2 regions of the Sphingomonas sp. JUb134 genome follow, and region 2 is predicted to be linked to the other one. Evidence: riboswitches for the same ligand, from Rfam matches in the RefSeq annotation. Region 2 holds a riboswitch; the other holds the start of a gene.

Region 1 (14,817 bases), 1.1 Mb from region 2:
CGATGCCAAGCACCTCAACCCTAGTGGTGCGCGAACGCTCAACCGCGGGCTGATCGACACGCTGCTGTGGGGCATGGACCTGTGAACTGAGAATAACCGGAAGCGCCGCCTGCTCAGGGGACGCTCTCGCCCCAGGGCGACATCCAGTGCGTGATCGTCCTGCCCGGCATCTTCTCCGACGCGCACCCGGCGCCCGCCGGCGACACCACCATATGCTGTTATGCCGTGCTTGAGGCCCCCTTCAAACCTGGGCTGTCGCGGGCGGACGGCAGCAAACGCCCATTGTGGGACGTCAGCCCTGCGCTATCTGAGTGGATGCTCAAACGGGTCACTTTGCTCAGCCAATTTGGTTTAGGCATCGGATTTATTCGATATGGCGTGGACGGCCCCGGTTGTGTCGGCGGGTGGTTGATCGTCCTGGTCAGCCTGATGTTGTTAACCCTGTCCATCTTGAACGACAGTAAACGCCCAATTGCGGCCGTCGGCTAATGTTGCCATGCTTTCCCCTATGAGCCGCTTCAGAGACGTCAATGGCCGCTTCGTGCCACCGCGCGAATGGGACCTTGTCGCATTTGCTTTAGCCGTGTTTTCGATTGCGCGAGCGTGGCGCTTGCTTGGTTTCTACACGGCGCCTCTACGGTCCGCGATACGTGGATCGTCATCCCTATAGCAGCGCTGCTGACCGCCCGCGGAATATGGCTTCGGCGGAAGCGCGTGGTAAATAGTCGACCTTTCCTGCCTCAGGGGAACGGCCGCTAACCACTCATTTTCAGCGGCTCCAGGTGGAGGTACCCTCCGGCTCGCTCCGGCAGACACCGCCGAAGACCTGGTTCCTAGTCACCTGAATCTAAAGTTCGCCGCATAACGTACGGTCTGCGGCTTGGCAGAAGCGCTTTACGGAGGCGAGTATCTCGTCGGCGGACTTGGTCCATCGGTAGGGCTTCGGGTTCTCGTTGTGGCGCTCGATGAAGGCACGGATGTCCTGCTCGAGCTGATTGGTGGAGGTATGGACGCCGCGGCGCAGTTGCTTGCGGGTAAGTTCGGCAAACCAGCGCTCGACCTGGTTGATCCACGAAGCCGAAGTCGGCGTGAAATGCACATGATAGTGCGGCCTGCGGGCGAGCCAGGCCCGGACGAGCGCGGTTTTGTGGGTCGCGTAATTGTCCATGATGATGTGGACATCGAGATCGGGCGGCACCTGGGCGTCGATCTGCTTAAGGAAGTCCAGAAACTCGGCGGCGCGATGACGCTTGTAGCATTTGCCGATCACGAACCCCGAAGCGATGTCGAGCGCTGCGAACAGCGAGGTCGTGCCGTGACGGACGTAACTGTGAGTGCGCCGCTCGGGTACTCCTGGCATCATCGGCAGGACCGGCTGCTCTCGATCGAGCGCCTGGATCTGGCTCTTCTCGTCGACGCTGAGCACCAACGCGCGGTTAGGCGGGGAGAGATAGAGCCCGACAATGTCGCGGACCTTTTCCACGAACAGGGGATCGCTCGACAGCTTGAACGTCTCCGACCGATGCGGTTGCAGCCCAAAGGCCGACCAGATGCGCCGGATCGTCGTGTGGGAGAAGCCGGTCGCACCCGCCATCGAGCGTATCGACCAGTGGGTCGCGTCAGTTGGCGTGGAGCGGAGTGTGCGCTCGATCACGGCAGCAACCTGATCATCGTCGATCGTTCTCGGTCGTCCGGGCCGAGCCTCGTCCATCAGTCCCTCAACTCGGTCCTTCAGGAAGCGCCGTCGCCACTTACCGACTGTGTGCTCGTGCACGCCCAACTCAGCAGCGACAACCTTGCTCTGAATACCGTCCGCACAGCGAAGGATAATACGGCACCGCTCCGACATCGAGCGAGACACCCGCCGCCGGCGAACCTGCCGCTCCAGATAGTCCCGCTCCTCCGCCTCCAACACCAGAGGCATCGTCGGTCGGCCGCCCGCGTTCGCCATGCCAAGCTCCTCATCAGCGGAGCCAGCATACAATGCGACTTACTTCAGTTCCAGGTGACTAGAGAGTGTGCGGTCGAGCGGCACCGCCGTCGCACCCCTTCGGCTAGATCCAAACTAGACGCGTACCCCTGACTGTTCGACTTCCTTGCGCTAAAGGAGGGCCCCACGAAGAAAGGCGCTCCCGATGGACCGAGACAAACTCATCATCATCAAGCCCGACTTTGTTGATCCGACCTTGTCAGGCACACGCTTCTACTGCTGGCACTGTGCGCTGATGGAAGGCGTCCTCGTCAGCTTCCCTACACTGGCGACGCGTATCGACGTTCTCCGGGTCGACTGGGCCCGACCGAGACAGGCGGTTGTCGAGTTGGTCGGAGCCGAGAACCAATCGCTCCCGCTCCTCCTGCTGGCCGATGATGCCGACGCTCGAATAGCAACCGGGAGCCATAACGGACAAGCCTTCGTGCAAGGCAAAGATGCGATCCTAGAGGCGCTGTCGCGCCGACACGGAATCCCGTTCCCGCATCCATGATCAAGAAGGAGCGCACCAGCTTCACCGCTCGATTCCGAAAAGAGTTGGCACGCCGTCCGCCGAACCGGCTGCGGCCCGGAGCCAGACGCCAGAGGCGGACACCGGTGGCTTCACAACCTGATCGCCTCAGCGTGCACGAGCACTGCTTCTACAAGCCCTCCTCATGTTCGATGCAGGCGGCAACTCTGGCGTCGAAATAAGCGAGAGCGGCGGCTCTTTTGTCGGGGGGCAGCATCGGAAGCGCGAATGGCGCGGTTCTCCCCAACCCAAGGGCGGCGCCGCAAGCAGTGTCCTCCTCTGCTTGTCGCGAACAAGCGTAGATCGCATCCTCAAGCTGGGCACTATGCACCGCCGCCGAGCAGGACCGGACGCTATCGGCCAGGCTCGGCTCCGCCAGACCCGCCACCAGGATCGTCAGAAACACTGCAGGTCCCTTTCTGTGTGCCGCCTGCTGGCGGACTGGCAGAGCTGACGCCACTCGGCAACGGTGACCATAGCCGCCGTCAAACTACCGATCCTCCCGATCCGCCGCTGCGAGGGGGATCGACACGACGATCAACTGCAGAAGCAGGAAGAGGTGACGGGCGTCACCGCCAGCTGGCTCGATAGCGGCGCCGCGAAGAAGTGGACTGCGCTCGCAAGCTGTCCCGCACCCATGCCAACGAAGCGAGCACCCCCGCGACGACGCCCGAGAGCACCGTCAGAAATCTCCGCAATGCTTAGTTGGACCGTCTCTACGGTCCCGGACGCCCGACCTCTACCAGGCGATGACCGCGTCGCTGAGCGAGTTTGCCGTCACCAAAGTCGAAGCAGTCCAACGCGCAGCTGCGGAATGCCGTAGAAGCTAGCACCACAACGACAAAAGAAGCGAATGAAAAGAGTTGGCTGGGGCGGCAGGATTCGAACCTGCGAATGCCGGTACCAAAAACCGGTGCCTTACCGCTTGGCGACGCCCCAACAGCCGCGGGGCCTTATACCGGCCCCGGGCGTGGTGGGAAGGGGGTTATGCGTCGATCCGCTCGAGCCAGCCGTAGGGGTCCTCGGTGCGGCCGCGCTGCAGGTTCACCAACGTGTCGCGTAGCGCGATCGTACGCTCGCCCGGGCCGCCGTTGCCGATCGAGAAGCTGCCCTGTGGCGAGGATACCTTGCCGATCGGGGTCACCACCGCCGCGGTGCCGCAGGCAAATGCTTCGCGAAGCCGGCCGCTGCGGGCATCTGCCTCCCACTGGTCGATCCCATAACGTTCCTCGCGCACCGTGATCCCCTGGTCGCGGGCAAGGCGCAGGATCGAATCACGGGTAATGCCGGGCAGGATCGTGCCGGTCAGCGGCGGCGTCAGCATGCTGCCGTCGTCGAACACGAAGAAGATGTTCATACCGCCCAGTTCCTCGACCCAGCGGCGCTCGGCTGCATCGAGGAAGACGACTTGGTCGCAGCCCTGGCGGATCGCCTCCGCCTGCGCCACCAGGCTGGCTGCATAGTTGCCGCCGCACTTCGCGTCACCGGTGCCGCCCGGCGCTGCGCGCGTATATTCCTGGGAGACCCACAGCGACACGCTCGGCGCGCCGCCCTTGAAATAGGCGCCGACCGACGAGGCGAGCACGATGTAGAGATACTCGGCCGAAGGCTTCACGCCCAGGAACACCTCGCTCGCGAACATGAACGGGCGCAGGTAGAGCGCCCCGCCCTCGCCCTCGGGAATCCAGTCCCGCTCGACCAGCGAGAGCTCCCGGCAGGACGCGAGGAACAGCTCCTCCGGCAGCTCCGGCATCTCCATGCGGCGCGCCGAACGACGGAAGCGCTTGGCATTCTCTTCCGGACGGAAAAGGCCGACACCGCCGTCCTCGAGCCGGTACGCCTTCAGCCCCTCGAAGATTTCCTGGGCATAGTGGAGCACCGCCGCTGCGGGGTCCATCTGCACGGGGCCGCGCGCGACGATCTGCATGTCGTGCCAGCCCTTCTCGTCGGACCAGCGTGCAATCGCCATGTGATCGGTGAACACGCGACCGAAGCCCGGGCTCACCAGCTTGTCCGCACGCTCGCTGGCCGGGAGCGGCGAGGCGTTCGGCGTAAGAGGAAAGCGCGTTTCGGACTGGTCGATCATGATCTGCTCCGCAATCGGACGGCGCGGTGCCGTTCCGGCTTGCCGTGGCCTAAGCCCACTGGCAGAACAGGTCAACATGACTGTCCCAAATCGTGCAGCCTCGGCCCAGTTCCTCCGGGAGACGGAAATCCGCCGCGGCTTCGAGCTGCTCTATTTCGGGCATTCCAATCTGACCCGCGTGACCGACGCCGAGCTCGAAGCGCACAAGCTCGGCAGGGCGCATTACCGGGCCCTCTACTTCATTGCGCGTAAGCCCAGCCTGTCGGTGAGCGAACTGCTGCGGCTGCTCGCCATCACGAAGCAGTCGCTGGGGCGCGTGCTGGGTGAGCTTTCCGAACGCGGACTGGTGGAAAGCCGAAGCGACGACCGGGACGCGCGCAGGCGGCTGCTGAAGCTCACGCCGGAAGGGGCTGCGCTGGAGAGCCGCCTGTATCAGCTCGTGCGGGAGCGGCTGGCGAAAGCCTATCAGACGGCCGGACCCGAAGCGGTCGCAGGGTTCTGGACGGTGCTCGAAAGTCTCATCCCCGACAGCGACCGTCCGATGATCCGGGCACTCGGCGAGCGCTGATCAGCCGCGCGCAGCGGCCGCCATCTCGGCGTTGCGCCGAGCCGATGCGGCCAGCGTCTCCGCCATCAGACGACGCAGAGCGTCCTCGCGGTCGAGCACGTTGAGGCCCTCACGGGTGGAGCCGCCCGGGCTCGCGACCCGGTCGGCCAGGGTCGCGGGCGAAGCCTCCGTCCCGCTGGCCAACGCTCCTGCGCCTTCGACGGTCGCGATCGCCAGGCGTCGCGCCTGGTCCTCCGGAAGGCCGAGTGCCGCGCCCGCCGCGCCCATCGCGTCGATGAAGCGGAAGACGAAGCCGGGGCCGCATCCGGACAGCGCAGTCACCGCATCGAAGAGCCCCTCCTCACCGATCCATTCGACGGTGCCGAGCGGCGCCATCAGCGCCGTCGCCGCACCACGTAGCCCCTCATCAAGGCTATCGCTGTGCAGCGCCACCACCCCCTTGCCGATCGAAACGGGCAGGTTCGGCATCGCGCGGACGATGGCATCCGCCTGGAACCGGGCCGCAAGCGCTGCATTCTCCACGCCTGCCAGGATCGACAGCAGAAGCTTGGGGCGAAGCTGCGCAACCGCGGTCTGCGCGATGATGTCGAGCTGCTGCGGCTTTACGCCCAGCATCACGGTCGCTGGTGCAGGCGCATCGGCAGGCACCTCGGTCAGCACGCGAATGCCGTCGATCGGCAGCGTGCCGCTGCGATTGATGACCGTGACGTCGGTGGCAGACACGTGGCCGGTCTCCAGCCAACGGCGCAGCATCGCTCCGGCCATGTTGCCACATCCGACCAGCCAGATCGGTCCGGCGAGCGGCTGCGTCACGCCTCGCCCCGCGTCTCGATCATCGAGGCGGCGATTGCCTCTCGCGGAGACTTGCCGCCCCACAATACGAACTGGAACACCGGATAGAAGCGCTCGCACTCGTCAATCGCGGTATCGACCAGAACCTCAGCCTGCTCCAACGAGAGCGCCGCTTCCTCGACATCGATCATCGCTGCGTGGCGGAACAGCAGGATGCCGCTCGACGACCAAAGTTCGAAGTGGCCGATCCACAGCTGCTCGTTGATCAGGCCGATCGCTTCATAGATCGAGCCGCGACGATCGTCCGCCACGCGCACGTCCGGAAAGGCCAGGAACTGGAGCACGCCGTCGTCCGCCCGCCAGATCGCGCGCAGCTCGAACTCGGTCCAGCTTCCCTTGACCTTGGCGACGATCTCATCCTCGTCGCGCTGGTGCGACCAGCCGTGCGCGGCGAAGTAGCGCTCCAACATGTCGATCGGAGCGGCAGCGTCGCGATCATCCTCGGCTTCGTCGAGCATCAGGTCCTTTCCGGGTGGGCAGTCGTCATGGTTCGGAAATGCCAAGCGGCGCGCACCGACACAAGGTCGACGCGCGCCGCTTGGTCCAGAAAGCTGGGGAAAACCCGTTAGCCGATGCTGTCGCCCGCAAGCGGTTCGGCCGCCATGGGGGCCGTGCTTCCGCCGGCGAGCTTCGCCTCCATGGCTTCCAGTCGTGCCTTCAGGCCATCTGCCTCGTCCCGCGCGGCAACGGCCATCGCCTTCACGACCTCGAACTCGTCGCGGCTGACGAAGTCGAGCCCGCCGACGAATTCACGCACCCGCTCGCGCGCTGCGCTTTCGCCCTCACGTGCCATGCCAGCCAGCGTGCCGGCAGCACCGTTCACGAACTTGGCGAAATCGTCGAAGATCCGGTTTTCGGATTGCATGTGTCAGGTCCTTCCCGCGTCTAGATCGCCATTTGGGCAGACGAGGTCGCGGGCACAAGGGTTTCGGCACCCGGATTACGCCGATCGATCTCCCAGGTGAGCGCCGTCGCCAGGATCAGCCACGCGACATAGGGCACGAAAAGCAGCGCCGCACGCGGGCGGATCCGGGCAAACAGCCAGGCCGTAAGCGCCACCACAACAAGCAGCACCAGGATCAACGCCAGAGCCGCGGACACCCGATGCGCTCCGAAGAACAGAGGCATCCAGGCGAGGTTGAGCACCAGTTGCACCACAAAGGCGCTGACGGCGATCCCACGCCCGCGCGCGCCCCGCGCATCGAGTACCATGGCCAAGGCCACGCCCAGAAGCACGTAGATCAGCGTCCAGGCGACCGGAAAGGCCCAGTCCGGCGGCGTGAACCAAGGCTTCGCCAGGGCGGCATACCAGGCGTTCTGGGATCCCGCGGGAACCAGACTGCCCGCGGCAAGGCCCAGGAGGAGGACGAGCGGCACGGTCACGATCGCCCACCGCAGTAAGCCCGCACGCAGTTGCGCTCTGGAAGCGATCTCGTTCACGCGCTCAATCCTGTTCATCCGGCCGCGTTGTCTGCGGTGCGGCCGGGTGCAATGCAAGCCGGAGCCGCCACCCAGACCCTGTCCCTATTCGGGACCGCCGCCCTCGTCGGGAGCATGGGCTGCGATTAGAAATTCGACGTTGCCTTCCGGACCGGTGATCGGGCTCTGCGTCACCCCCTCCACCTGCCACCGGCGATCGGTGAGCCAGTTCGCCACCTCGTCGCACACGCGCGCGTGTACGGCAGGATCGCGGACGACGCCGCCCTTGCCCACCTCCGCGCGCCCGGCCTCGAACTGCGGCTTCACCAGCGCGAGCAGCCGCGCGCCGGGCTTCGCGAAGCCCATCGGCACATCGAGCACCTTGGCGAGCGCGATGAAGCTCGCGTCGCAGACGATCAGGTCCACCCGCTCCGGCACATGCACCTCGGTGAGGAGCCGCGCGCTCGTCTGCTCGTGCACGATGACCCTGGGGTCCTGGCGGAGCTTCCAGGCGAGCTGGTTGGTGCCGCTGTCGACGGCATAGACGCGCGCCGCCCCGCGGGTCAGGAGCACGTCGGTGAAGCCGCCCGTGGATGAGCCGACGTCGATCGCGACCGCGCCGTCGACCGCCCAGCCGAAGTGATCGAGGCCATGGGCGAGCTTGACGCCGCCGCGGGAAACCCAGGGATGGTCGCGCCCGCGCACGTCCAGCACGGCATCGTCCGCCAGTTGCTGCCCGGGCTTCTCGATCTTGCGATCGCCGACGAACACCAGACCGGCCATCACCAACGCCTGCGCCCGCGTACGGCTCTCGGCGAGGCCTCGGTCGACGAGCAGCTGGTCGGCGCGGATCTTGGGCATGGCGGCCGCATGGACCGGAACGCCCCCCGCAGGCAAGCCGTCAGCAGGCGACGACGTTCACTGCCAGCCCGCCCAGGCTCGTCTCCTTATACTCGGATCGCATGTGGTCGCCCGTCTGCCGCATCGTCTCGATCACCGCATCCAGCGGCACGATGTGGCTACCGTCGCCATGCAGCGCCAGATAGGCGGCGTTGACAGCCTTCACCGCACCCATGGTGTTGCGCTCGATGCAGGGCACCTGCACCAGGCCGCCGACCGGGTCGCAGGTCAGGCCCAGGTTGTGCTCCATGCCGATCTCGGCCGCGTTCTCGATCTGCTGGTTCGTGCCGCCGAGCACCGCCGCAAGCCCCGCTGCCGCCATCGAGCAGGCGACGCCGACCTCCCCCTGGCACCCCATTTCGGCAGCCGAGATCGAAGCACGCTTCTTGTACAGGAAGCCGATGGCGGCCGCGGTGGCTAGCAGTACCCGCGAGCCCTCCGGCGTCGCTCCTTCCACGAACCGCTCGTAGTATTGGAGCACTGCCGGGATTACGCCCGCGGCCCCGTTCGTGGGCGCGGTAACCACCCTCCCGCCGGCCGCATTCTCCTCGTTGACGGCGAGCGCCCACAGGCTGATCCATTCCATCACCGAGGCTGGCGCCGCTCGATCGCTGCGCGCAGCCAGCGTCGTGTGCAGCGCCTTGGCACGACGGCGGACGTTCAGGCCCCCCGGCAGCACGCCGTCGGTCGCACAGCCCCGTTCGATGGAGGCGAGCATCGCCGCCCGCACCGCGTCCAGAAAGGCATCGGTTTCCTCGCGGCTGCGCCAGGCGCACTCGTTGCGACGGACGATCTCGCCGATCGAAAGGCCGGTCGCGTCGCCCAGTTCGAGCAACTCGGCGCCAGAGGCAAATGGATGCGCGACCGCGGCGTTGGCGATGTGCAATCCGGCGCCCGCCTCTACCACCACGCCGCCGCCGATGGAGAAATAGGTTTGGGTGCGTTCGCGCCCGTCCGCATCCCAGGCGGTGAAGCGCACCGCATTGGGATGCCCGGGCAAGAACTCGTGCGAGAAGACGATGTCGTCGACGCCGAACGCGATCGGTACCTCGCCGCCAAGCTGCAATTGGCCGCGTTCGCGCACCGCCCGCAGGATCTCCGGTACCGCGTCGGGATCCACGGTATCGGGCAGATGCCCGGCAAGCCCGAGCACGACGGCGCTGTCGGTCGCGTGACCGCGTCCCGTCAGCGACAGCGAACCGAACAGCTCGCAGCGGACGCGAACCGGCTGCAGCGCCTCCAGCGCCGCCTCGGCAAAGCCATGCGCCGCGCGCATCGGCCCCACGGTGTGCGAGCTCGACGGGCCGATGCCGATCGTGAACAATTCGGTGACGCTGATCGCACGGCGCGCGTCGGTGCGGCTGTTCTGGGAAGGATCGTCCGGCATGATGAACTCCCCGCCTTCCGGCGGTTGCATGCCCCCTCTGTCCTTCCTGCCTGAGAATGCTATCCCGTCGGCGGACGCCAGCGCGCCTCTCTCCAGATGTTGATGACGACCGGTCCTTCTGCCTGAAAGTTTCCGGGGCGGTTGCTCCTTCGGCGCCGGGCTGGTGCCCGATCTCTCCCATGTCGTCGCACCCGTGCTGCCGCTTGCGCCGGGCAGGTGTCAAGCCGGATCGAGGTCACTTCACGATGATCGGGATGCCGGCCACGGTCATGTGCACCCGGTCGACCGCCGCGGCGACGCGCTGGTTGATGGTGCCGGCAAGATCGCGGAACGCCCTGGCGAGCGCGTTGTCGGGCACGATGCCGAGCCCGACCTCGTTGGCGACGAGGAGCACCTGCCCCCGCGCGCGCTTCAGTGCCGCCAGCAACTGCGCCAGCCGCTCCTCGGCATCCTCCTCGCCGAGCAGCAAGTTGGAGGCCCACAGCGTCAGGCAGTCGACCAGCACCACGGCATCCTCGCCATCCGCAGCGCCGATCGCGCCGGCCACGTCGACCGACGCCTCGACGGTCGTCCACCGGCCGTCGCGATCGGCCTGGTGCCGGCGGATGCGATCGGTCATCTCGTCGTCGAACGCCTGGGCAGTCGCGACGAAGACCAGCCGACCACCCGATGCCTCTGCCAGGCTTTGTGCGTAGCGGCTCTTGCCCGAACGGGCGCCGCCCAGCACCAGCATCGTGCGTCCCGATCGATTGATGGTCATCCTTGCCCCTTGCCTGTTGCTCCGCCAATGCGGATGGAGGCTGCCGCACCCCAAGTCGAGGCTCCGCATTGCGCGCACTGATGTTCCACGGCGGCTGCCTCGAAGAGGCGACGCACTGCTTTCCCGATGCGCCGCAGCCATGGCTCGATCTCTCCACCGGGATCAACCCCGTTGCGTGGAGCCCGACGATCGCACCCGACATCGACCTCGATCGCCTACCTTCGGAGCGATCGCGTGCGGCACTGGAAGCGGCCGCCGCCGCCGCGTTCGGGGCGCAGCATCTGGCCATCACCGCACTGCCGGGCACCGAACTGGGGCTGCGGCTGCTCGACGGCCTCGGGTTGCCGTCCCCGCACCGCCACGGTGCGCCCGGCTACCGAACCCACGCGGATGCCCTCGCCTGCAGCGACATGGTCCCGATCGATGCGCTTGGGGCGGTCGGCGACGGCACCTTGCTGCTCGCGAACCCGAACAACCCGGACGGCCGCGTGGTCGCGCCCGAACAGATGCTGGACCTGGCCCGTCGTCTTGCTCGCGCAGGTGGCGTGCTGGTGATCGACGAGGCCTTTGCCGACGCGACTCCAGAGGTAAGCGTGCTCCCGCATCTGACGCCAAATGATCGGGTGCTCGTCTTGCGGTCGTTCGGGAAGTTCTTCGGCTTGGCCGGCGTCCGCCTGGGCTTCGCCTGTGGCGCGGCGGATCTGGTGGCGGCGTTGCGCGATCGGCTCGGAAGCTGGCCGGTCTCCGCCCACGCGATCGCGTTCGGCACTGCCGCCTATGGCGACCCCGACTGGATCGCCGACGCCCGCAAGCAGTTGGCCGAGCGCTGCGCGGCTCTGGATGCTGTGCTGCGTCGTCATCACCTCGAGCCGCAGGGCGCAAGTCCGCTATTCCGTCTGATCGAGGACGCAGGGGCGCAGGCGATCTTCACCGACTTGGCGCGCCAGGGCATCCTGACCCGGCCGTTCGACTATGCGCCCGAGTGGCTGCGCATCGGCCTTCCAGCGGATGCGGCGGCGCTGGCGCGGCTCGACCGGGCGCTCTCCCATCGCTGAGCCGATCGCCCTGCTCGCGCTTGCGATCGATGCCGCAGTCGGGTGGCCCGAGCGGCTCTACGCCCGCGTCGGCCACCCCGTCGGCGGCTTCGCGCGCCTGATCGGCGCGTGCGAGGCGCGCTGGAACGTTCCGGACCGGCCGGAGTGGAGCCGCCGCGCCGCCGGGGTGCTCACGATCATGCTCCTGATCGCCGCGGCAGCGGGTGGCGCCTGGCTCCTCGAACGAACGGCCCGCGACCTGCTGGGTCCTTATGGCTGGATCGGCGTGGCGCTGTTGGCGGCACCCGGCCTGGCGCAGCGGAGCCTTGACGATCACGTCCGGCCGGTCGCAGCGGCCCTGCTGGCCTCCGACCTGCCCGGCGCGCGCGCCGCAGTCTCCCGCATCGTCGGCAGGGACACTGCCGCGCTCGATGAAGCGGGCGTCGCGCGCGCCGGCATCGAGAGCCTTGCGGAGAGCTTCTGCGACGGCATCGCCGCACCGCTCTTCTGGCTTCTACTGCTGGGACTGCCGGGGCTTTGGGCCTACAAGGCGCTCAACACTGCGGACAGCCTGATCGGCCATCGCGAGCCGCGCTGGCGTGCCTTCGGCTGGGCATCGGCGCGGATCGACGATCTGGCCAATATCCTGCCGGCCCGATTGGGTGGTGCCCTCCTCTGCCTTGCTGGCGCCGGCGGGTGGCGGACGATGCTGCGCGACGCCCGCCGTCATGCGTCCCCCAATGCCGGTTGGACGGAAGCGGCGATGGCCGGCGCTCTTCGCGTCCGGCTGACCGGCCCGGTCGCCTATGACGGCGTGTCGGCGGACAAGCCGTGGATCGGCGGCGAATATCGAGACCCGACTTCAAAAGACCTTCTCAGAGCGCTCCGCGTCTATCGTCACGCCTGTCTCTTTCTTTGGGTGATTGCAGGAGCCATTGCATGGGTGCCGTGATGTTGCAGGGGACCGGCTCCGATGTGGGCAAGTCGGTGCTGGTCGCGGGCCTCTGCCGGGCGCTCGCCAATCGCGGGCTTCGCGTGCGCCCCTTCAAGCCACAGAACATGTCGAACAACGCCGCAGTCACGGCGGAAGGCGGCGAGATCGGCCGTGCCCAGGCCACCCAGGCCCTAGCTGCGCGGGTCCGACCCAGCGTCGACATGAACCCCGTGCTGCTGAAACCCCAGGGGGACCGCACCTCGCAACTGGTGGTACGAGGCCAAGTGCGCGGCATTCTCCGGGCTGCGCAGTGGCGCCAAGGTCGCGAGGGCCTGCTCGACGAGGTGCTGGCGAGCTATCGGCGGTTACGGGCCGAAGCGGACATCGTCGTGATCGAGGGCGCCGGCTCGCCTGCCGAAATCAACCTGCGCGCCGGCGACATCGCCAATATGGGCTTCGCGCGCGCAGCCGGGGTGCCGGTGGTGCTGGTTGGCGACATCGACCGGGGCGGCGTGATCGCCTCGCTGGTCGGCACGCGCGCGGTGATCGATCCGGCAGACGCCGCGATGATCCACGGCTTTCTGGTCAACAAGTTTCGCGGAGACCCGACCCTGTTCTCCGATGGCTACGAAGCGATCGCGGAGCGGACGGGGTGGCGCGGCTTCGGCGTGGTGCCGTGGCTCACGGATGCCGCCAGGCTGCCGAGCGAGGATGCGGTCGTGCTCCAGCAATCCCAGGCACCGAGAGCGGATCGCGTGCTGGTTGCATGCCCGATCACCGCCCACATCGCCAACTTCGACGACCTCGATCCGCTCCGGCTCGAACCCGACGTGGAACTGGTGATGGTCCCGCCCGGCAAGCCGATCCCGGCAGAGGCGGCGCTGATCGTCCTTGCCGGCTCCAAGGCGACAATCGCCGATCTCCGCTTCGTCCGCGCACAAGGGTGGGACATCGACATACGGGCGCATCATCGGCGCGGGCGCCCGGTGCTGGGCCTGTGTGGCGGCTACCAGATGCTCGGACGCAGCATCGCCGATCCGGAGGGGCTCGAGGGTCCTGCGGAGAGCGTCGAAGGGCTCGGGCTACTGGCGGCGGACACGGTGCTCGGTGGCGACAAGGCGCTGGCAGAAGTTCGCGGAACCGCAAACGGCGCGGCGTTCGAGGGCTATGAAATCCATCTCGGCAAAACCACGGGCCCCGACACGGCACACCCCGCGGTGCGCTTCGAAGACGGGCGGACGGACGGCGCGGTGAGTGCGGACGGGCTGGTGACCGGAAGCTATGTGCATGGTCTGCTGGGACTGGCCGCGCAACGGCGTGCGTGGCTCGCGCGGATCGGCGTGGCAGGCAGCGGCCCGGACCACAGCGCTTCCGTCGACCGCGCGCTCGACAGCATCGCAGCGGAGCTGGAGCAGCATGTCGACATCGACGCGCTGATCGCGCTGTCAGTCCTGGCCGATCGTCACTAGCGCCACCAGCAATCCAGTTTCCACCAGTTCGATCCCCGCTCCATGCGCGTCGCCGGTGACACCGCCCAGGCGGTGCCGGAACCAGGCCGCAGCAGCCGCGATCAGCAGCGGCGCGACGATCAGGGAAGGCACTGCGACGCAGGCGGCCGCCAACACGGCCGCCCAGCCCCACAGATCCCGCGCGCGGACCGCCGAGGCCACGGTTGCGCCCAGCCCAGCCGGCTTGAGCGGCCGGACGCAGCGGGCCCAAGCGAGCGGGCCCATGCGGGCGGCAAACGGCACCAGCACGACCGGAAGCCATCCGACCCCCGCCGCGCCATGAAGCAGCACCAGCTTCGCCAGCAGCTGCAACACGATCGCGACGACGCCGAAGCTTCCGACACGGGGATCGGCCATGACGGCGATCAGACGACTACGATCGCCGTGCGCGGCACCGACTCCGTCAGCAACATCGGCAAGGCCGTCGAGATGCAGCGCGCCCGTGACACCGACCCAGCAGGCGAGCGCCGCAAGCGCGCCGACCCAGGGGTCGGTGAGGCTTCCGAGCCACCCCGCCCCGGCAACGAGCGCCCCCACCACCAGCCCCACGATCGGGTAGCAGCGGATCGCGGCCGCGAACGCCGGGGGGTCGGCAGACCCCGACGGAACCGGCAGGCGGGTGAGGAAGCCGAGGGCGAGCAGCAGCCCCTTCATGGGCGCAGTGCCAGGATCTGCGCCGCGGGTGCCTCACCGCGCCAGAGGCGTAGCGAGAGAACACAGGCATAAGGCAGGTCGAAGGCCCAACTCTGACGCCGGTCGAAGCCGCAGGCCGCTACCAGAGCCGCCCGCATGGCGCCCGCATGAGTAACGATCAGGCTGCCGTCCGCGACCCCTTCTAGCGCCTGGGCGACGCGCGCGAGGAGCGTCG
Region 2 (14,817 bases):
GCGGATCACCACGCCCCAGCCGCCGCGGCCCGGATTGCCCTTGCACGCGCCGTCGGTGAAGATTTCGACGGGGGTCAGTTCGGTCATGCAAACGCGTTCCTGTTGTTCTCGTACCAATCGAGCCGCCGCAGATAGGCGAGCGGGTCCTTGCGCGTCACCAGCGCATCGGCGGGGGTGTTGATCCAGTCCCAGGCGCGCGTCAGCAGGAAGCGGATGCACGCCCCCTCCGCCAGCACGGGCAGCGCCGCACGTTCGTCGGGCGAGAGGCCGAAGCCGGATTCATAGCCTTCCAGCAAGGCGCGCCCGACCGCGGGGTCGAGCGGCGTACCGGTGCCGTCGAAGCTCCACGCAGAGTGCATCACCGCCAGGTCGTAGGCGCGCACGTCGGTGCAGGCGAAGTAGAAGTCGATGAGGCCGGTGACTTCGTCGCCCAGCATCAGCACATTGTCGGGGAACAGGTCGGCGTGGATGGCGCCGACCGGCAGCTGGTGCGGCCAGGCGGCGAGCACCCTGTCGAGCGCGCTTCCCACCCGATCCCGCAGGCCCGGCTGGATGCTGTCGAGCCCGGACGCGCATTGCTCGAACAGCTGCGGCCAGGTCTCCACCCCCATGGAGTTGGGGCGGGTCGGGGCAAAGTCGGTGAGCGCCGCATGCATGCGCGCCATCGCAGCACCCCCGGCGCGGGCCTGTGCCGGCGTTGGCTGGCTGAGCGATACGCCGGACAGGAACTCGATTAGGCAGGCGGGGCGGCCCTCCAGCGTCTGGATCACCGTGCCGGTGCGGTCGGGCAGCGCGCGCGGCACCGGATTGCCGGCGTCGGCGAGTCGATCGATCATCGCGAAGAAGAAGGGCAGGTCGCCCGCATCCACGCGCTTCTCGTAGAGCGTCAGGATGAAGCGGCCGCGGGTGGTGTCGACCAGATAGTTGGAGTTCTCGACCCCTTCGGCGATCCCCTTGGCCGAGACCAGCGCGCCCACGTCATAGCGGGCGAGGAAGGCGCCGAGCGCCTCCGCCGAAACCTGCGTATAGACGGCCACCGGTCAGGCGGCGGCGGCTTCGAGGCCGCGCGGCAGCTTGAAGGTGAGGGTCTCGCGGGTCATTTCGACCTCGCGCTCATGGATCTCGAAGCGTTCGGCGAGGCGGTCGACCACTTCGCGCACCAGCATCTCCGGAGCGGACGCACCGGCGGTGAGGCCAAGCGAGCCGACACCCTCCAGCCAGGCGAAGTCGATCTCGCTGCCGCGCTGGATCAGATGGGCGGGCGTGCCCTCACGCTCGGCGACTTCCACCAGCCGCAGCGAGTTGGAGGAGTTGGGGGCCCCGATCACCAGCACCAGGTCGACGGACGACGCGATCGCCTTGACGGCGGCCTGCCGGTTGGAGGTCGCGTAGCAGATGTCGTCCGCCTTGGGCGCGACGATCGCCGGGAAGCGGCGCTGCAGCGTCGCCATGATGTCGGCGGTGTCGTCGACCGACAGCGTGGTCTGGGTCAGGAAGGCGAGATGGTTCGGGTTGGCCGGCATCACCGCCTCGGCATCGGCCACCGTCTCGATCAGCGTCATCTGGCCCTGCGGCACCTGGCCGAAGGTGCCGATCACTTCCGGGTGGCCGGCGTGGCCCACGAACAGGATGTGGTGACCGGTGGTCACCAGCCGCTCGGCCTGGCGGTGCACCTTGGAGACCAGCGGGCAGGTGGCATCGAGATATTCGAGGCCACGATCTTCCGCCTCGGCCGGTACCGACTTGGGCACGCCATGGGCGGAGAACACCACCGGCACGCCGGCGGGAACCTCGTCCAGTTCCTCGACGAACACCGCGCCCTTGGCGCGCAGGCTGTCGACCACGAACTTGTTGTGGACGATCTCGTGCCGGACGTAGACGGGCGCGCCGTGCTTCTCGATCGCGAGCTCGACGATGCGGATCGCGCGGTCGACCCCGGCGCAGAAACCGCGGGGCGCCGCGATCAGCAGCTCGAGGACGGGCTTGGCAGCGGGCGGCGTGGCGGGATCGGTCATCACCCCCGCGCATCTACGCGATTGCTTGCGCGCTTGAAAGGCGCTTCCTATGCTGGCGGCGGTCCGGGTCGGCGCTGCATGCGACGGCCCGTTCGTCGTGAAAGGTGTACTTCCTGTGATCGTCCGAACGCTCGCTGTTTCCGCTGTCGCGCTCCTCGCCCTCGCGGGGTGCAGCCGTAAAGGCGAGATCGACGTGACCCGTGGCGTCGGCATCACCACGGTCCGCTCCGCCTGTCCGGCAGCCGGCGTGCCCGCCGGCACCGGCGACATCACCCTGTTCGATCCGGCCGGCACCCAGCTGGCGAGCGCGATCGACGTGACCGCGACGATCACCAACGTGCGCGCCACCTGCAACGAGACGGGCGAGGACATCGTCTCCACCGTCACCTTCGACATCCAGGCGCGCCGCACCCGCACCGACGGCGCTCGCCAGGTCGACCTGCCGTACTTCCTGACGGTGGTGCGCGGCGGATCGCAGGTGGTGGCCAAGCGCATCAACCACGCCGTGCTCGATTTCGCCCCCGGCGAGGCGCGCGCCCAGGCGACCGGCAGCGCGACCGCGGTCGTGCAGCGCTCGGCGGCGACGCTGCCGGACGAAATCCGCCAGCAGATCACCCGCCCGCGCAAGGCCGGCGCAGAGGATGCCGCGGTCGACCCGCTGTCGACGCCGGAAGTGCGTCAGGCTGTGCTCAACGCCTCGTTCGAGGCGCTGGTAGGCTTCCAGCTGACTCAGGACCAGCTGCGCTACAACGCCACGCGCTGATCTTCCGCGGTCGTTGGCTGCAACCAACCCCGTTTGTCTCGAGCAGGGATCGAGCTTGTCGAGAGCCCGTGTCGAGAGAGCCACCGCCACCGGTTCTCGATACGCCGTCTCGACAGGCTCGACGGCTACTCGAACTGAACGGGAGGGGCTGAGTGCCAATGGGGCTTTTAAACGAAGCGTCCGTCGCGAGGCCGATTGACTCGGCTCCGCGGGCGAGCCAGAGCGGGCGCGTCGATGGCCGGGAACGGCCATGGGCACGCGCGGGAGAGCGCCGCCGGCCTTGCAGGCCGCATGCGGCCGCCGAAGGAGCAACCGCCCCGGAATCTCTCAGGCTAAAGGGACCGCGCGCGCCAACGACACTCTGGAAAGCGCGCCGTGATTTCGGCGCCACCGAAGGGGTAAGCGCACAACAGCTGCGCGAAAGCTCTCAGGTTCCGTGACAGAGGGGGCGGCGGGGATGCGGGGAGGCCTGTGTCTGCGTCGTGCCAGACCTGCCGGAGACTGCGCGAATGAGCGACCCGATTTCCTCTTCCGATGCGGACGGCTTCGAGCCGATCGCGCCCTCGTTGCTGCCGCTCGACGGCTGGCATCGCGCCCGTGGTGGGCGGATGGTGCCCTTCGCCGGCTATGAGATGCCGGTGCAGTATGAAGGCATCATGGCCGAGCACCTGTGGACCCGCCAGCACGCCGGCCTGTTCGACGTCAGCCACATGGGCCAGCTGCTGTTCACGGGCGAGGGCGTGGCCCAGGCGCTCGAAGCGCTGCTGCCGGGCGACCTCCAGGTGCTGGCACCCAATCGCATGCGCTATTCGCTGCTGCTCGCCGACAATGGCGGCATCCTCGACGACCTGATGGTGACGCGCCTGCCGGAAGCGCATCCGTTCGGCGAGGCGGGTGAGCCGGCGCCTGCTGGCGAGGCCTTCTACATGGTCGTGAACGGCGCCACCAAGTACGACGACCTCGGCCATCTGCGTGAGGCGCTGGCCGACTCGATCACCATCAACCACCTGGAAGACCGCGCACTGCTGGCGCTGCAGGGGCCTGAGGCGGTCGCCACGCTCGCGCGGCTGATCCCCGGCGTCGATGCGCTGCGCTTCATGACGGCGGGTGCGTTCGAGTGGGCCGGCCATGCGCTGTGGATCAGCCGGTCGGGCTACACCGGCGAGGACGGCTGCGAGATCTCGCTGCCGGCCGAAGCGGCCGAGGCATTCGCCGACGCGCTCACCGGCGAGCCGGAGGTGCAGCCGATCGGTCTCGGCGCACGCGACTCGCTGCGCCTGGAGGCCGGGCTGCCGCTTTACGGCCATGACCTGGACGAAGAGACCACGCCGGTCGCCGCCGACCTGGGCTTTGCGCTGTCGAAGCGCCGCCGCGAGGAAGGGGGCTTCCCCGGTGCCGAGCGCATCCTGGCCGAGCGTGCCGAGGGTCCGGCGACCAAGCGCGTCTGCCTGCGCGTCGACGGCCGCCAGCCGGTGCGCGAGGGCGCGACCGTCGTCGACCAGACCGGCAAGACCATCGGCCGCGTGACCTCGGGCGGCTTTGCCCCCAGCGTCGGCGCGCCGATCGCCATGGCCTATGTGCCCGCCGCGCTCGCGGTGCCCGGCACCGAGATCACCCTGTCCCAGCGCGGCAAGGCCCATACCGCCGAGGTCGTGCCGATGCCGTTCATTTCCCACCGTTACGTCCGCTAAGGAGCGCCGTCGATGAGCCGTTATTTCACCGAAGAACATGAGTGGGTCGAAGTCGACGGCGACGTCGCGACCGTCGGCATCACCGAATATGCCCAGAGCCAGCTGGGCGACATCGTGTTCGTCGAAGTTCCCGAGGAAGGCCGCGAGCTGACCAAGGGCGACGAGGCCGCGGTGGTCGAATCGGTCAAGGCCGCTTCCGACGTCTACACGCCGGCATCGGGCACCGTGGTCGAGGGCAATGCCGAGCTCGAGGCGAGCCCGGCCCTCGTCAACGAGGATCCGGAAGGCGACGGCTGGTTCTTCCGCCTGACCCTGTCCGACCCGTCCGAGCTCGAAGGGCTGATGGACGCGGACAAGTACGCGGCGTTCGTCGCCAAGCTCTGAACCCCAAGTCCGCCAGCTTTAGGCTGGCATCTCGGGCGGCGGGCGTGGCTCTTGTGGAGTGAGCCCGCCGCATGAGAAACCGGCGGTCGCCGGACCTTTGCAAGAGGCGCAACAGGCGTCCAGACACTCCCGTATCCCTGCGCAGGCAGGGATCCAGGGCCAAGCAGAGCAACGGCTCGCGGCGCTTGAAACCCTGGGCTCCTGCTTTCGCAGGAGCACGAGACAGCGCTTTGCAAAGGTCTTGGCCAGCCGGGCTCCCGTCCCGAAGGATTGCCATGCGCTACCTGCCCCTGACCCAGCCTGACCGCGAGGCGATGCTCGCCGCGGTGGGCGCGTCCTCTGTCGACGCGCTGTTTGCCGATGTGCCGGAGGCCGCGCGCCTCGACGGCCCCGTGCCCGGCCTGCCCAACCACGCGAGCGAGCTCGCCGTCGAGCGCCACCTGTCGGCGCTTGCCGCCAAGAACCTCGCCGCCGGCACGGCGCCGTTCTTTCTCGGCTGCGGCGCCTATCGCCACCATGTGCCGGCGAGCGTCGACCATCTGATCCAGCGCGGCGAGTATCTCACCGCCTACACGCCCTATCAGCCGGAAATCGCGCAGGGCACGTTGCAGATGCTGTTCGAGTTCCAGACGCAGGTCGCACAGCTGTTCGGCTGCGACGTGGCCAACGCGTCGATGTACGACGGCTCGACCGCCTGCTGGGAAGCGATCACCATGGCGCGCCGGGTCACCCGCCGCGGCAAGGCGATCCTCTCGTCGGGGCTCCACCCGCATTACGTCTCGGTCGCCAATACCATGGCGAAGTTCACCGGCGACGTGCTGGAGACCTCCGCGCCGACGCTCACCGCCGACACCGATGCCGAGGCGCTGATCGCCGCGATCGACGGGGATACCTCGTGCGTGGTCGTCCAGTATCCGGACATCCTCGGCCGCATCCCGGACCTGCGCCCGATCGCCGAGGCGGCGCACGCCAACAAGGCGCTGCTGATCGCGGTGGTGACCGAGCCGGTGGCGCTCGGCGCGATCGCCTCGCCGGGCGAGCTGGGCGCCGACATCGTCGTCGGCGAAGGCCAGTCGCTGGGCGTCGGCCTGCAGTTCGGCGGGCCGTACGTCGGCCTGTTCGCCTGCTCCGACAAGCTGGTCCGCCAGATGCCGGGGCGTCTCTGCGGCGAGACCGTGGATGCCGAGGGCAAGCGCGGCTTCGTGCTGACGCTGTCGACCCGCGAGCAGCACATCCGTCGCGAAAAGGCGACGTCGAACATCTGCACCAACTCGGGGCTGTGTGCGCTCGCCTTCTCGATCCACATGACCCTCTTGGGCGAGAAGGGCCTGCGCCAGCTCGCCGCGAGCAACCATGCGCGCGCCGTGGCGGCGGCCGACCGGCTGGCGAAGGTGCCGGGGATCGAGCTGGTCAACACCAGCTTCTTCAACGAGTTCACGCTCAAGCTGTCGAAGGAAGCGCGTCCGGTCGTCCGCACGCTGGCGGAGCGCGGCGTGCTGGCGGGCGTCTCGCTTGGCCGGCTCTATCCGGGCGAGGCGGAGCTTGCCAATGGCCTGGTGGTGGCGGTGACCGAGACGGTGACCGCGGAAGATATCGAGACGCTCGCAACCGAGCTCGAAGAGGTGCTGGCATGACGATCAACCAGAGCGGCTGGCGCCCCGAGATGGGCGGCGGCGACGAGGCCACCCAGGCGACCTTCACCGGCAACCGCGCGCTGATGCTCGAAGAGCCGCTGCTGTTCGAGATCGGCTCGGCCGACGTGACTGGCGTCGACTTCGACGAATCGCCGCAGGCGCCGTCGCGGCTCGGCGGGATGGAACGCAAGGACCCGATCGGCCTGCCCGGCCTGTCGGAGCCGGAGGCGGTGCGGCACTACACGCGCCTCAGCCGTCAGAACTATGCCATCGACCTGGGCCTGTTCCCGCTCGGCTCGTGCACCATGAAGCACAACCCGCGCCTGAACGAGCGCATGGCGCGGTTGCCGGGCTTTGCCGATGTCCACCCGCTGCAGCCGGTCGACACGGTGCAGGGCGCGCTGGAGGTGATCCACCAGCTCGCGCACTGGCTGGTGACGCTGACGGGCATGGACTCGGTCGCGATGAGCCCCAAGGCGGGCGCGCATGGCGAGCTGTGCGGCATTCTCGCGATTCGCGCGGCGCTGGAAGCCAAGGGCGAGGGCCATCGCAAGGTGATCCTGGTGCCCGAGAGCGCGCACGGCACCAACCCCGCGACCGCGGCCTTTGCCGGCTTCAAGGTCGAGGACATTCCCGCCACTGCCGAGGGGCGCGTCGACCTGGAGGCGCTGAAGGCGCGGCTGGGGCCGGACGTGGCGGGCGTGATGATCACCAACCCCAATACCTGCGGCCTGTTCGAGCGCGACATGCGCGCGATCAGCGATGCGGTGCATGACGCGGGCGGCTATGTCTATTGCGACGGCGCCAACTTCAACGCGATCGTCGGGCGGGTACGTCCGGGCGACCTCGGCGTCGATGCGATGCACATCAACCTGCACAAGACCTTCTCGACGCCGCACGGCGGCGGCGGGCCGGGTTCGGGGCCGGTGGTGTTCTCGGCGGCGCTGACGCCGTTCGCCCCGCTTCCCTTCGTCGAGAAGCAGGGCGACCGCTTCGCGCTGATCGAGGAAGAGACGGCGGGCGAGCATCACGCCGGCAGCTTCGGCCGCATGGTCGCCTTCCACGGGCAGATGGGCATGTTCACCCGCGCGCTCAGCTACATCCTCAGCCACGGTGCCGATGGCCTCTACCAGGTGTCGGGCGATGCGGTGCTCAACGCCAACTATGTGCTGCGCCAGCTGGAAGACGTGCTCGACGCGCCGTTCGGCGGCAGCGGCCCGTGCATGCACGAGGCGCTGTTCTCGGACGCAGGCCTGGCCGAGGGCTTCACGACGCTGGACGTGGCCAAGGGGCTCATCGACGAGGGTTATCACCCGATGACGATGTACTTCCCGCTGGTCGTCCACGGCGCGATGCTGATCGAGCCGACCGAAACCGAGTCGAAGGCCGCGCTCGACCAGTTCATCGGCGCGCTGCGCTCGGTGGCGGAACGCGCCAAGGCCGGCGACCAGGCGTTGAAGGGCGCGCCCCACTTCGCGCCGCGTCGTCGCCTCGACGAGACGCAGGCCGCCCGCAAGCCGGTGCTGCGCTGGAAGGCGCCGCAGCCGGCGGCGCAGGCAGCCGAGTAATCGCACAGCCTCCTCCCGGGCCGGTGTCCGGGAGGAGAGGCTGCCGATACTTGCGCGTGGGCGTCGCTCGTGGAGACGGCGCCGGAACCGTCCAAGTATCGCCCACGTTGTTCCGAATAGTTCACGCTCCGTTCAACCGCGTTCTGCGACCGATGCGGACATTCCTATTCGGGAGAATTCCCATGTTTCTGAAGCGCATCCGTACTCTCGCGCTGATCGCGGCAGCGGGCCTGGGCGTCAGCGCCTGCACCTATGGCGACGGCGGCTATGGCTATAGCGGCGTGTCCGTCGGCTATGGTTCCGGCGGTTACTATGATCCCTATTATGACGGTTATGGCGCCGGCTACTACGGCAGCGGCTTCGGCTCGCCCTATTGGGGTTGGCAGGGCAACTATTATTATCCGGGCACCGGCTACTACGTCTACGACCGCTATCGCCGCCCGCACCGCTGGACCGACAGCCAGCGCCGCTATTGGGAGCAGCGCCGGCACAACTGGCGCGGCGATGGCCGCCCGGGCAACAACTGGAACGACTTCCGCCCCGGCGACGGTCGTCCGGGCGTGCGTCCCGGCCGTCCGGGTGACGGACGCCCCGGTGTGCGTCCCGGCCGTCCGGGTGACGGACGCCCCGGTGTGCGTCCCGGCCGTCCGGGCGACGGCCGTCCAGGCGATGGGCGCCCGGGTGTCCGTCCGGGGCAAGGCGGCGAGTATCGTCCCGGCGTCCGTCCTGGCCGGCCTGGTTCCTGGGTCCCCAGTTCGCGTCCGGGGCGGGGCGACGCGGGTGCGCAGCGCCCGGATCGTCCCGGCGGCAGCGACGCGCGGCCGGGCGGCCGTCCGAGCCCGAGCTGGGGAGATCGCGGCGGTCGGTCGAGCCCGCGTTGGGGTGGCCAGAGCGGCCGCTCCAGCCCGCGCTGGGGCGGGCAGGGTGGCCGTTCGGGCGGCCCGCGCTCCAGCGGCCGGGGCGGATCGCGTCCGAACTGACCCCAGGGCGGCGGGCTCCGGGCTGAACCCGGGGCCCGCGCCGCCCGAGCGCGTTACTGCGCCTTCAGAACGCCGCGGAACGGCGCGTCGGTGCCGTCGATCCCTTGGGCGGGCGGCAGGCCGATCAGGTCGCGCAGCAGCGGGTAGACGTCGACGTTGTCGAAATCCGGCAGCGTGCGCCCGCTCGCAAAGGCGGGGCCGTTGGCGATGAACAGCGCCGCCATGTCCGGCGCCATGTTGTCGAAGCCGTGGCTGCCGCCGGCCTGCGGCTGTGTCGGCGTGGTCGGCAGCACCTGCCAGCCGTCCTCCGCCAGGCACAGGATCGCTGGCACGCGCGGGTTGCGCCCATAGTGGAAGCGGGCCGGGATCTCCCCCTTGCGCCAGCACTCCATGTGCGCGTGCGGCTTCAACAGCGCCTTTTCGACCGCCGCTTCCTTGCCGGGCGTCGGCGTCAGCGCGGCATAGGGCCCGGCCTCCACGACGTGGTAGAGCGACGGATCGGCTAGCTTGTCGAGGGCCACCACGCGCTCACTGGTGGTGGCGGCCATGCCGTGATCGGCGACGATCACCAGGTTTGCAGGCTGGCCCATCGCGGCGAGACCGGCGACGAGCGCACCGACGGCTGCGTCGACATCGGCAGCGGCCTCGTTCACTTCGCCTGAGTCCGGACCAAAGCGGTGGCCGGCGGTGTCCACCGCTTCGAAATAGAGGGTGAGCAGGCGCGGGCGGATGTCGGCCGGGCGGCGCAGCCAGTCGAGCACGCCGTTGACGCGCTGCGTGGGGCTGATCGCCTCGTTATACTGCTGCCAGTCGGACGGGCGGGTGCCGCCCTGCGTCTTGTGCGGCCATTCGGCGGCGCGGGTGGCGCCGATCGGAACGTTCGAGCCGGGCCAGAACTGGGTGGCCGTACGGATGCCCGCCTTCTCGGCCGCTACCCAGATCGGCTCGGCGCCGTTCCACCAGCTCGGGTCGTCCGTCGCCATGGTGAAGACGTTCTTTGGATCCGCGGGATCCTCCATGCGATTGGCGACGATGCCGTGCCGGTCCGGGCGCAGGCCGGTCACCAGCGTCCAGTGATTGGGGAAGGTCTTGGAGGGGAAGGAGGGGTGCATCGGCCCGGTCACGCCGGTTGCGGCAAGGCGGGAGAGCACCGGCGTCACGCCGCGCTGCAGATAATCGGGGCGGAAGCCGTCGATCGAGACGAGGATGGTGACGGGCGCGCGGGCCTCCGCAGGGGCGGTCGCGGCAGGTGCCGGGGCGGCGGCGACCGGCGGCGGGGTTTGCGCGCAGGCGGCGAGCGAAGCGGCCGCCAACAGCGCGGCGACGAAGGGGAGCTTGAGCATGGCGCCTCCCTTCGCCCCGGTCGGCGGCAGGATTATGACAGCGGGTGACTTCGAAGCGGACGTCGTAGAATGCGACGCTTTCTCTCCCGTGCCCCCGCGGAGGCGGGGGCCCAGGGTCAGGCAGGGGCGAGGGTTGCGTTCGCGGCCCTGGGCTCCCGCCTCCGCGGGAGCACTGTGGCTTGGTGGGTGCCGAGGAGGCACCCCCAGACCGTCAAACGTTGAAGCGGAAGAGCATCACGTCGCCGTCGTGGACGACATATTCCTTGCCCTCCTGGCGCAGCTTGCCCGCTTCGCGCGCGCCGGCTTCGCCGTTGCAGGCGACATAGTCGTCATAGGCGATGGTCTCGGCGCGGATGAAGCCGCGCTCGAAGTCGGTGTGGATCTCGCCTGCGGCCTGTGGCGCCTTGGCACCGGCTTCGACCGTCCAGGCGCGCGCCTCCTTGGGACCGACCGTGAAGAAGGTCAGCAGGTTGAGCAGCTTGTAGCCGGCGCGGATCACGCGGGCGAGGCCGGTCTCGGTGAGACCCAGGTCGCTCAGGAACTCCTGGCGGTCGGCAGGCTCCATGGTCGCGATCTCGGCCTCGATCGCGGCGGAGACGACGACGGCCTGTGCGCCCTCGGCCGCAGCCTTCTCGAACACCTTGGCGGAGAGCGCATTGCCCTCGGCCGCGTCTTCCTCGTTCACGTTGCAGACGTAGAGCACCGGCTTGGCGGTGAGCAGCTGCGCCTGGGCGAACACGCGCGCTTCCTCGTCGTCCTTGGGCTGGGTCAGCCGCGCCGGCTTGCCCTCTCGAAGCAGCTCCAGCGCCTGGCCGAGCACGGAGGCGCCGATCTTGGCTTCCTTGTCGCCTTGCTGGCCCTTCTTGACGAGGTTGGGGACGCGCTTTTCCAGGCTCTCCAGGTCGGACAGCATCAGCTCGGTCTCGACCGTCTCGGCGTCGGCGATCGGGTCGACCTTGTTGTCGACGTGCTGAATATCGTCGTTCTCGAAGCAGCGCAGGACGTGGACGATCGCGTCCACCTCACGGATGTTGCCCAGGAACTGGTTGCCCAGGCCCTCGCCCTTGGATGCGCCGCGCACGAGCCCTGCGATGTCCACGAAGCCGAGCTGGGTCTCGATGATCTTCTGCGAGCCGGCGATGGCCGCCAGCTTCTCCAGCCGCTCGTCGGGGACGGCGACGTTCCCGACGTTGGGCTCGATGGTGCAGAACGGATAGTTCGCCGCCTGCGCCGCTGCCGTCTGGGTCAGCGCGTTGAAAAGAGTGGACTTGCCGACGTTCGGAAGCCCGACGATGCCGCAGCGGAAACCCATGTCCGGTTCTTCGATCCCGATGGTGAAGGTGAAGCCCGCCGCATAGGCGTTTCGGGCTCCCTTTACCAGACGGGTGCTGCGGCACCGCCTCGAAGGCTATGCTTTCTTGGTCGTCTTCTTGCGCTTGGCCTTGGCCTTGGCCTTCGGCGCCTCGCTGTCGCGGGAAAGCAGCAGCACGGCACCGATCGCGAGCGCGCCGAGGCCGACGCCGGCAAGCGTCGCCAGCGTTACGCTGCGCGTCCGCTCGCGATCCGCCTCATCCTGCGCGCGGCGGGCGGCAGCGCGCGCCGCCGTCTCTGCAATTGCGGGCGACGGCGGGGGCGGTGCCTGGCGGGGGTAGGGGGCCTGGTTCGCGTCAGGAACGGGCGGGGTGTGGCTCATGGGCGATCTTCCGGTCTGCTGGGGATAGGCGAGGGCGGCTTATTGGTAGCCGCCTTCTTCCTCACGCTCCTCGGCGGCCTCGGCCTGCGCTTCTTCCAGTTCGTCTTCGTTCTGGTTCTCGGTGGACTGGTCGTTGGGGTTCGGATCCTGGATCATCGGGACGGTCCTTTCTGGCTGAGTCTCCCCTTCAACCGTCCAGCCCGCCCCGGCGTTCCCCCTTACCAGCGGTAGTTGAAGCTGACGCTGATCCGGTCGCCCTTGCCGGCGTGCGGCATGACCTCGTGCCGAAGCCAGCTTTCCCACAAGAGGATGGTGCCCGGCTCCGGGTTCACCTCCACGAAGGTGGCGAGGCTTTCGGGCGCGTCCGGCCGGCGGGGCGGGGCCGCCATGAACCGTGCGAGGCGCGGGTCCTCCAGCTTGAGCCCGCCGGCACCCTCGGGCACGGCGACATAGACGGTGCCGGAGACGACGCTGTGCGGATGGATGTGGCCGGAGTGGCCGCCGCCGGGCTTCAGCAGGTTGACCCACAGGCTGTCGAGCTTCAGCCGGCGGCCGCCCAGGTCCATCGCGCAGGCTTCCGCAAAGCGGGCGACGTGCCGGTCGAGCAGGCGCTTCAGGTCGGCGAACGCGGGGTCGCGGATCGGCAGGTCGTCGAGCGAGGCATAGCTGGTGTAGCCGCGGTAGCGGTGCTCGCGCGACCAGCGCTTGCCGGCGATATCGTCCTCGGCGAGCGCGCGGACGCTTTCCTCCAGCTCGGCGATCAACTCGGGCTGGCCGATCTGCTCCTGGTAGAGCGGAGTGGTGAAGAGGTGGCGGACGGGCATGGGGGACTCCTGGGGTAGATCGACATGATACCCGACCCGTTCGTCTCGAGTAGGGATCGAGCTTGTCGAGAGCCCGTATCGGGAGAGCCACCGCAATCGGTCTCTCGATACGCCGTCTCGACAAGCTCGACGGCTACTCGAGACGAACGGCGGATGAGGTAGGCGGGCAGAGCATCCGCGACAGAGGAGTGCCCTAATCCCGCTGCAGCCGCAGCGCGACCTCGTTCATGAAGCGGACGTCGTCGCCGCGCGCCAGCCACTCGGCTTCCGCCGCGACCGCACCCAGCATGTCGGACAGGTCCTCGATCTCGGCCTTGGCATAGTTGCCGAGCACATAGCCGGTGACCCGGTCCTTGTGCCCCGGATGGCCGATGCCGAGCCGGACGCGGCGATAGTCGTTGCCGATGTGCTGGTCGGTGGAGCGCAGGCCGTTGTGGCCGGCAGCGCCGCCGCCGGTCTTCACCTTCACCTTGAAGGGGACCAGGTCGAGCTCGTCGTGGAACAGCGTCACGTCGGCCGGTGTCAGCTTGTAGAAGCGCATCGCCTCGCCGACCGAACGGCCGCTCTCGTTCATGTAGGTGCCGGGCTTCAGGAGCAGCAGCTTTTCGCTGCCGATGCGCCCTTCCTGCACCCAGCCCTGGAACGCTTTCTTCGGCGGGGAGAAACCGTGCACCTCGCCGATCGCATCGACGGCCATGAAGCCGACGTTGTGGCGCTGCATCGCATGTTGCGGGCCCGGATTGCCCAGGCCGACCCAGAGCTGCATGGCTGTCCCCGTGCTTGGGTGTTCCAAAAGAACATCGCCCCCGCAACAGGTTGCGGAGGCGATGCTGTCTTTACCGATGTCGGAAAAGGGAAGGGCTCAGGCGCCCGCACCCTCGACTTCGGTCTGGGTGTCGCCTTCGCTCGACTTGAGCGCGGACGGCGCCACGATCGTCGCGATGGTGAAGTCGCGGTCTTCGATCGCCGGCTGCGCGCCCTGGGGCAGCGTCACCGCGGAGATGTGGATCGAGTCGCCGACTTCGGCGCCCTTGAGCGAAACCTCGACCTGGTCGGGGATGTTCGCTGCGTCGACCACCAGCTCCAGCTCGTGACGGACGACGTTCAGAACGCCGCCGCGCTTGATGCCGGGAGCCTCTTCCTCGTCGGTGAACACTACGGGCACCTGGACGGTGACGGTCGAGTGCTCGCCGATGCGCAGGAAGTCCACGTGCACCGGCAGGTCGGTGACGGGATCGAAAGCCACGTCCTTGGGCAGCGTGCGGATCGAGGAACCGCCGGCGTCGATCATCACGACCGAGTTCATGAAGTGGCCGGTCATCAGCAGGCGCATCAGTTCGCGACCGTTGACGTGGATCGGGGTCGGTTCTTCGTTGTTGCCGTAGATCACGGCGGGCACGCGGCCTTCACGACGAAGCGAACGGGAGGCTCCCTTGCCAACCCGATCGCGCGTCTCGGCCGACAGCGTAAGCTGGTCGCTCATCACAGTCTCCGTATTGCGCTTGGTTCCATGTTCGCCGACCGGGCCTCCAGGGATGACCCCGGCACGACAAGGGCGCGCGCTTACGCGAACGCGCGCCGAAACGCAAGCAAGGCGCCCGTTCGGCGGTCTGCTACTTCTTGAGCACGTCCAGCGCCGCTGCCGTCAGCGCCTCGGTCGCGGTGCCGATCACGGCCTCCGCATCCGGTGCCCAGCCGGCGCTGTGGAGCGAGGGCAGCTCGGCCACCCCGTCCTGTGCCTTCGCCCACTTGTCGGCGGGCACCCCGCCGACCCAGAAGATCATGCTCTGGATCGACTTGTCCGCCAGATAATAGCGGCTGAAGTCCTCCCCGCCCATCGTCGCCGGCACCTCCTTGACCCGCGCTTCGCCGAAGCGCCCGGTGAACAGCGTGCGCAGTTCGCCCGACAAGGGCTCGGTGTT

What was found. A riboswitch is a leader RNA that binds a small molecule or an ion and turns the genes downstream of it on or off. The one in region 2 is predicted to bind glycine.
Region 1: another riboswitch for glycine. It lies ahead of EDF69_RS10955 (L-serine ammonia-lyase); the one in region 2 lies ahead of gcvT (glycine cleavage system aminomethyltransferase GcvT).

The regions. Positions count from the first base shown of each region.
Region 1 covers NZ_SLYP02000001.1:2,368,109-2,382,925, forward strand. Annotated here, with positions in the region: gene EDF69_RS19905 (GDSL-type esterase/lipase family protein) at 1-85, shown strand, start outside; gene EDF69_RS10900 (hypothetical protein) at 151-489, shown strand; gene EDF69_RS10905 (IS630 family transposase) at 848-1,951, opposite strand; gene EDF69_RS10910 (DUF3088 domain-containing protein) at 2,136-2,483, shown strand; tRNA gene EDF69_RS10915 (tRNA-Gln) at 3,366-3,440, opposite strand; gene EDF69_RS10920 (branched-chain amino acid aminotransferase) at 3,487-4,587, opposite strand; gene EDF69_RS10925 (MarR family winged helix-turn-helix transcriptional regulator) at 4,664-5,155, shown strand; gene proC (pyrroline-5-carboxylate reductase) at 5,156-5,968, opposite strand; gene EDF69_RS10935 (YbjN domain-containing protein) at 5,965-6,465, opposite strand; gene EDF69_RS10940 (accessory factor UbiK family protein) at 6,573-6,872, opposite strand; gene EDF69_RS10945 (tryptophan-rich sensory protein) at 6,893-7,447, opposite strand; gene EDF69_RS10950 (TlyA family RNA methyltransferase) at 7,532-8,287, opposite strand; gene EDF69_RS10955 (L-serine ammonia-lyase) at 8,328-9,713, opposite strand; glycine riboswitch at 9,815-9,903, opposite strand; gene cobU (bifunctional adenosylcobinamide kinase/adenosylcobinamide-phosphate guanylyltransferase) at 9,949-10,473, opposite strand; gene EDF69_RS10965 (aminotransferase class I/II-fold pyridoxal phosphate-dependent enzyme) at 10,542-11,528, shown strand; gene cbiB (adenosylcobinamide-phosphate synthase CbiB) at 11,482-12,459, shown strand; gene EDF69_RS10975 (cobyric acid synthase) at 12,447-13,910, shown strand; gene cobS (adenosylcobinamide-GDP ribazoletransferase) at 13,887-14,603, opposite strand; gene EDF69_RS10985 (histidine phosphatase family protein) at 14,600-14,817, opposite strand, start outside.
Region 2 covers NZ_SLYP02000001.1:1,303,892-1,318,708, forward strand. Annotated here, with positions in the region: gene rnhA (ribonuclease HI) at 1-87, opposite strand, end outside; gene thrB (homoserine kinase) at 84-1,037, opposite strand; gene ispH (4-hydroxy-3-methylbut-2-enyl diphosphate reductase) at 1,041-2,015, opposite strand; gene EDF69_RS06115 (hypothetical protein) at 2,131-2,778, shown strand; glycine riboswitch at 3,030-3,132, shown strand; gene gcvT (glycine cleavage system aminomethyltransferase GcvT) at 3,288-4,469, shown strand; gene gcvH (glycine cleavage system protein GcvH) at 4,482-4,853, shown strand; gene gcvPA (aminomethyl-transferring glycine dehydrogenase subunit GcvPA) at 5,129-6,487, shown strand; gene gcvPB (aminomethyl-transferring glycine dehydrogenase subunit GcvPB) at 6,484-8,055, shown strand; gene EDF69_RS06140 (peptidase) at 8,238-9,035, shown strand; gene EDF69_RS06145 (alkaline phosphatase family protein) at 9,089-10,378, opposite strand; gene ychF (redox-regulated ATPase YchF) at 10,590-11,690, opposite strand; gene EDF69_RS06155 (hypothetical protein) at 11,787-12,071, opposite strand; gene EDF69_RS06160 (TIGR02466 family protein) at 12,290-12,895, opposite strand; gene pth (aminoacyl-tRNA hydrolase) at 13,089-13,661, opposite strand; gene EDF69_RS06170 (50S ribosomal protein L25/general stress protein Ctc) at 13,758-14,378, opposite strand; gene EDF69_RS06175 (amidohydrolase) at 14,509-14,817, opposite strand, start outside.